Regions from separate parts of the Exiguobacterium sp. ZWU0009 genome, predicted to be linked through region 3. Evidence: riboswitches for the same ligand, from Rfam matches in the RefSeq annotation. Region 3 holds a riboswitch; each other region holds the start of a gene.
What was found. Region 3 has a riboswitch for lysine ahead of L985_RS01310 (amino acid permease). Riboswitches for the same ligand answer to the same signal wherever they lie in the genome.

Region 1 (2,275 bases), 320 kb from region 3:
AACATGTTGAAGCGTTGACGACGGCATTACGCGAGCTCCAATCGGTTATCACGGAACAAGCTGAGCAACATATCGAGACGGTCATGCCAGGTTATACGCATTTGCAACGGGCACAACCGATCTCGCTTGCGCATCACTTGCTCGCTTATTTCTGGATGTTCGAACGTGATGTCGAACGGTTGACGGATAATCAAAAGCGGATCCGGAAATCACCGCTCGGGGCAGGCGCGCTCGCGGGGACGACATTCCCAATCGATCGTTTCCGTTCTGCCGAGTTGCTCGGTTTTGAGTCAATCTATCCGAACAGTCTCGACGCTGTCTCCGACCGCGATTTCGTCATCGAATACCTCGGGATCGCCTCGACCGTCATGATGCATCTCTCGCGTTTTTGTGAAGAAATCATCATCTGGGCATCGCAAGAATTTGGCTTCATCGAGTTGTCTGATGCTTTCTCGACAGGGTCGAGCATGATGCCACAGAAGAAAAATCCTGATTTCGCTGAATTGATTCGTGGGAAAACGGGGCGCGTCTACGGCAATCTGATGGGCTTCTTGACGACGATGAAGGCATTACCACTCGCTTACAACAAAGACATGCAAGAGGATAAGGAAGGGGTCTTCGATACAGCAGATACCGTTCTCCAATCCGTTCAAATTTTTACTGGAATGATTGAATCCGCGACGTTTAAGACCGAAGCGCTCAAGAAGGCGACAATGCAAGACTTCTCGAATGCAACGGAACTCGCCGACTACCTTGTGACGAAAGGCATACCATTCCGGGAAGCACATGAAATCGTCGGTAAAGCCGTCCTTTACTGTGTGCAGAACGGTTGTTTCCTGAAGGATTTGAACCTCGAGACGTATCAAACGTTCCATCCTGATATCACGGAAGACGTCTATCCGCTCCTCGATCCGGTTCAAGCAGTAGCACGCCGGACTAGCTACGGCGGAACAGGGTTTGCTGCCGTGTCGGAGCAACTCGAACTCGCAAAACAGCATCTTGCAAATTGACGGATTTTGAAAAAAATCAGTCAAATGACTGGATTTAACAAAAGATGTCTGCTATAACTGTAACTAACAACCGACAGATAGAGGCGCGGATGACATGAGTAGCATCATTCTTGAAGGCAAGCATGCTGAATGATGTGAAAGGGGAAGTCCGCCGAAGTGAACGAGAAGATGCTTCTTCTCATTTGCTGGTACAACGGTTAAGATCCGTTGTACTGCCGAAACCGATGTTTCGGAGCGCTATCTTACGTAAAAGAACGAATGACTTTGTCTTCGTTTGTCCGATCGTGATAACGACGGGCCGTAGGAACGCTCCTACCGGCCCGTCGTTTTTTTCTGTATCGGGACAAAGGAGATAGGATTGTGACAACTGTACTTAAATTTGGTGGAAGCTCGGTTGCGACTGTCGAACAGATTCAGTCTATTGCGAATTATTTGAAGAGTCGCGCAGCCGAAGGTGAAAAACTCGTCGTCGTCGTTTCGGCGATGGGCAAGATGACAGATTCTTTGATTGCTCAGGCGCAAGCCATCACAGATCGCCCCGAGCGAAGAGAACTCGATCGACTGCTTGCCATCGGAGAAGAACAGACGATTTCATTACTCAGCATCGCCCTCAACTCGCTCGGTGTCAAAGCGTTATCGCAAACAGGCGCTCAAGCAGGAATCAGCACGATGGGCGTGCATACGAAAAGTAAGATCAAACAGATTGATGGAGATCTGTTACGACAAAAACTCGAAACGTACGATGTCGTCATCGTCGCCGGATTCCAAGGGGTCAACGAACTCGGTGATGTCACGACGCTCGGACGTGGTGGATCGGATACGACGGCTGTTGCGCTTGCGGCAGTCCTTGATAAACGGTGTGAAATCTACACGGATGTCGACGGTGTCTATACAGCTGATCCACGAATCCATGCTGCTGCTCAACCGATTCCGCACATCTCGTATGATGAGATGATGGAGATGAGCGCCCTCGGGTCGAAGGTCATGGAAATGCGGAGTGTCGAACTAGGAAAAAAATACGGCGTACACATCTTCGTCGGGAAAACACTTGAATCGAAAAGGGGAACATGGATCATGGAAGCGACGGAAACAATGGAACAAAAAGCGGTGACGAGTGTCAGTGTCACGAAGAACGTTTTGACGGTATCAATCAAACACGTACCGCAAACGAATGCAGCAGTAGCCGATATCTTCGAACTGTTATCAAACCGCCACGTCAACATCGACATGATCAGTCAAACGACGTTCGACAGTGACATCTTCTT
Region 2 (2,275 bases), 300 kb from region 3:
AATCGGTGAACAATGGTCACCGAAGACAGATCCAGCAAGAACGGCAGCAAGCGTCGGTAACAAGAGTGAGGCATCGACAGCCATGACGAGATCCGCACCGATTGGCAACATGATCCCGAATGTGCCCCAACTTGTTCCTGTCGAGAATGCCATCAAGCCGGCAATCAAGAATAACAAGAATGGCAAGTACGAAGCAGAAATCGAGTTGCTGACGAAGCTTGCAAGATAGTCACCGGTTTTCATGTCACCGATGACAGCGATGATCGTCCAAGCGAATAACAGAATCACGACTGCTGGCCACATCGAACGCATACCAGCAACGATGCTTACCCGGTAATCGCGACCCGGAATTTTCCGTCCGATCAGCATCAGGAAAGCGACGATTAAACTAATGACGACACCTGCGACGAGTGAACGTGTGACGTCTGTCGATTCAAATGCTCCAATTAAAGTAAACGGGCGATTGTCGGCAGCAAGTGCCTGAGCACCTGTTCCGAGCAACGCACTGATCGTAGCGATGACGAGAACGACGATCGGAACGACGAGATCCCGTACTTTTCCATTCGTATGTTCGTTGACATCTTTTGCCATCCCCATCGGTGTTCCTTTTGATGCATCAAAAAGTTCACCTTTCGCGGCACGACGTTCATGCTGTTTCATCGGTCCGACAGAGACGCCAGAGTAAGCGATGTAAAGTGTTAAAAGTAACGCGAAAATCGCATAGAAGTTCATTGGAACGATCATCATGAAGGCACTAAACGCTGAGTAATCCGTAATCGAGTGCGTCGTTAAGATACCGGCGATGATGGAGATGATGAATGCGCCCCAACTCGAAAGCGGACTGATGACACAAACAGGCGCAGCTGTTGAGTCGATCAAATAGGCAAGTTTCGCTCGTGAGACACCACGACGATCCGTTAACGGACGACTAACGTTTCCGACAGCAAGACTATTGAAGTAATCATCGATGAAAATCAAGATACCGAGTCCGAAGGCGACTAAGCGTGCACCACGCGCCGTTTTGACGTGCGTAGAAGCCCATTCACCGAAGGCACGAGCGCCACCTGATGTCTGAATGAGCGTGGAAAGGACGCCGAGCAATAACAAGAAGACAAGTAATAAGACGTTCCACTCGTTCAAGGCACCGTCCGCCCAAAACAGGCTGAAGATGTTCTTGCCGAGATAGGTTATCGTATCGATCGGATTAAAACGGTGGAGTAACAGGGCACCGACGAGAATGCCGACACCTAACGAAAGAACGACCTTTCGTGTAAAGATGGCTAATAAGATAGCTAGTAAAGCAGGTACAAGGGCAATGATGGAATCTGAATAGTTGACCATGAAAAATATCCTCCTCTTTAATAAATGGCTTAAAGATGAGACCCCGCGGCACAAAAAAAGCAAGGGCACCGGCAACAAAGCCGACACCCTCGCTGGATGCGTCTTTCTTAGCCGAATTGGAGCGCTCCATACAAGTACTATGTATGGCAATCGATCGGGTGTTTCCCGAATCGACCAACGACGATATGTTAGACACATACTGTCATTTCGGCGATGTCACCTTTCCTGTAGTCGTCTTCGTTGTCATCCTCGGACCAAGTACTGATTGAAATCGCGCCTCTACCTCATCGATAGAATAGTCATATTCTGTTCTTATGGACACTTTATCATGTAATTCAGAAACGATTCAACCATATATTCTGATAATTTAAGATAAAGTTATTTATTCAGCAAAATGTTGAATGAGCTGTTTCATCAAATAGGCTTGGTTTTCTTCGAATTGTTTTTTTCGATGACCATTCGCACCAGAGGGATGAGGGAATCCCGAAAGAAGCTGATGCTGTTCGATTCGTCCGTCATGAATCAACCCACGGACTTGTGTCTCGACGACACGACCGAGCGGAATCAATAGCGCCGGTTCGCGTAGCTGATTGATTTCAGCGACGAAGTGTTCTTCTGCATAATGTTTTAGCAAAGGACTACGGCTGATTTTCGGTTGATGACCCGAGTAATTCTTTTCGCGATAAAAGACGGGTTGCTTTAACAGCGACGTCGGTTGCAATAATTTTTGATGTTGATGAAATAAGCTAGCTGTCGTCTCAATTCCGAGCAATGCTGGAAGTTCGAGTGTATCAAGCATCTGAACGAGGTTACGTCGCATCGTTCCGGCAAAGCTTGCTGTATATTTGACGAGGCGTGCCGTCTCTTCTAATGAAACACCATGATGGAGGGCATCCGTCGCTTCTTCGAAAGCGATTCGCATCTGTTCAAAACC
Region 3 (2,275 bases):
CAAGAGAGTAATCGTTGTAAACAGTAGACAAAAGTTAATGATGAATTGATTCATGATGGACAACAAATCCTCCCAACTCCCCCAGCTAACAGATTTCCATATATATACTTCCAGTATACTCAAGTAGATAACGGTTAGACAGAGGGAAATCTTTAGATAAAATAGAAAAAACGGTAGAAAATCTACCGTTTTTAAGAAGACGAAGTAAGTGTATCCTCATCCATCGTCTGTAAAATTTTATTAAAAACATGAACCATCGTTTCAAGCTCTTCTTCTGTCAATGTGCCGAAGCGATCTTGTAAATAGTTTTTCCGGACGATTTCGAGATCCCGAAATGCACGTTCACCGTCCTCCGTCAAAGCGAGGACGATTGAACGACGATCTTCCGTCGAACGTGTTCGGGTGACATATCCTTGTTTATACAGCTTATCCGTCAAAGCAGTGACTTGACTCGTCGCGAGCTCAAATTGTTCCGCAAGAAGCGTCGGGCGCTGAGGACCATTTTCTGAAAGGCTTCGTAAGATGAAAAACTCACTCCGGGTCGCCGTTCCTTCAAATAGCCGGTTAAGTTCACGTCGCAGGGTACGAAGAATGACACGCATTTGTTCCTCGAGTCGATAAGTTAGCAAATCACGTTCCTGTGGCATGCAAGCAGCATCCTTTCTCTCAGTGGACTTCTACCATTTAGTGTACTAAACATATCGGATTTTTACCATCGACTACCTGATATTCGAAAAAGGCAATTGACAATTTCGTGGCGATTTGTGTAATATGGCGTAGTAATAACTAACTTAATTCAGTTCTCACTCAACCAGTGGGATGGAGGTTGCAGTTCTTAAGAGTACGGTTACGGATGTCGTCAAGCGACAGATGAGGTGACCTGAAAGGAAGAATTGCCGAAATCAATCATCGCTTTGAAGATGATTGATTGGGATTAGATCAAATAGGTCTAATACTGTCACAAGTCGGGTATCACCTACTTGTGGAGAGCTATCTTTCACGACGGTAGAATGAGGCGCATCCATTTTATTATGTTGCGTTCTCATCTTCCATCTGGAAGATGAGGGCGCTTTTTGTTTTTTCATTCAAAAAGTGTCCTCTCAAAAATTTATTAAAGAGAGAAGCGAACGAAATGAACAATCTAGATGTGAAACAAACAACAGATTCGACAGCAGAAGGATTAAAACGTGGATTACAAGCCCGTCATATGTCAATGATCGCCATCGGTGGAGCGATCGGAACAGGACTCTTCATTGCGTCCGGTGCTTCCGTCGCAGCAGCAGGACCAGGTGGTGCGCTCCTATCGTATGCAATCGTTGGTCTGATGGTCTACTTCCTAATGACAAGTCTTGGTGAAATGGCAGCGTACATGCCGGTCGCTGGATCCTTCTCGACATATGGAACGAAATTCGTCGATCCATCATTCGGCTTTGCACTCGGCTGGAACTACTGGTACAACTGGGCAGTCACGATCGCAGTCGAGCTCGTCGCAGCACAAATCGTCATGACGTATTGGTTCCCGGATGTTCCTGGATTTTATTTCAGTGCCTTGTTCCTCTTACTCATGATTGGCTTGAACTACTTCTCCGTTAAAGGATTCGGGGAAGCGGAGTATTGGTTCGCGATGATTAAAGTCGTTACCGTCATCGTCTTCTTAGTCGTCGGTGTTGCGATGATTTTCGGTGTCTTTACATCGGAGCCACCGGTTGGCTTTAAAAACTTTGCTCTTGGCGATGCACCGTTCGTCGGTGGGATTCCTGCCGTCATCGGAATCATTCTTGTTGCTGGATTCAGTTTCCAAGGAACGGAGCTCGTCGGGATTGCCGCGGGTGAGTCAGAAGACCCGAAAAAGAACGTTCCTAAAGCAGTCAAACAAGTTTTCTGGCGTATCTTACTTTTCTACGTCTTCGCGATTTTCGTCATCGGAATGCTCATTCCGTATACGAGTCCGAACTTGGTTTCGAATGACATTACGGACGTAGCGGTTAGTCCGTTTACGCTCGTCTTTGAAAAAGCAGGTCTTGCGTTCTCAGCAGCACTCATGAACGCTGTCATCTTGACGTCTGTTCTATCTGCCGGAAACTCAGGCATGTATGCTTCGACACGGATGCTGTATACACTTGCGCGCCAAGGCGATGCACCGAAGTTATTCGCGAAAGTCTCGAAAAACGGTGTACCCCGTAACGCCTTGCTTGCAACAGGTGCAGTCGGTGCGCTCTGTTTCTTGACGTCGATGTTTGGTGGACAAGTCTACCTGTGGTTACTCAATGCTTCC

Region 1: another riboswitch for lysine. It lies ahead of L985_RS02800 (aspartate kinase); the one in region 3 lies ahead of L985_RS01310 (amino acid permease).
Region 2: another riboswitch for lysine. It lies ahead of L985_RS16415 (Na+/H+ antiporter NhaC family protein); the one in region 3 lies ahead of L985_RS01310 (amino acid permease).

The regions. Positions count from the first base shown of each region.
Region 1 is NZ_CP018057.1:539,215-541,489, forward strand. Features, by position in the region: gene argH (argininosuccinate lyase) at 1-1,010, shown strand, start outside; lysine riboswitch at 1,081-1,258, shown strand; gene L985_RS02800 (aspartate kinase) at 1,371-2,275, shown strand, end outside.
Region 2 is NZ_CP018057.1:3,174,802-3,177,076, reverse strand. Features, by position in the region: gene L985_RS16415 (Na+/H+ antiporter NhaC family protein) at 1-1,341, opposite strand, end outside; lysine riboswitch at 1,453-1,631, opposite strand; gene L985_RS16410 (uracil-DNA glycosylase family protein) at 1,724-2,275, opposite strand, start outside.
Region 3 is NZ_CP018057.1:220,091-222,365, forward strand. Features, by position in the region: gene L985_RS01300 (diguanylate cyclase) at 1-54, opposite strand, end outside; gene L985_RS01305 (MarR family winged helix-turn-helix transcriptional regulator) at 192-647, opposite strand; lysine riboswitch at 813-1,001, shown strand; gene L985_RS01310 (amino acid permease) at 1,133-2,275, shown strand, end outside.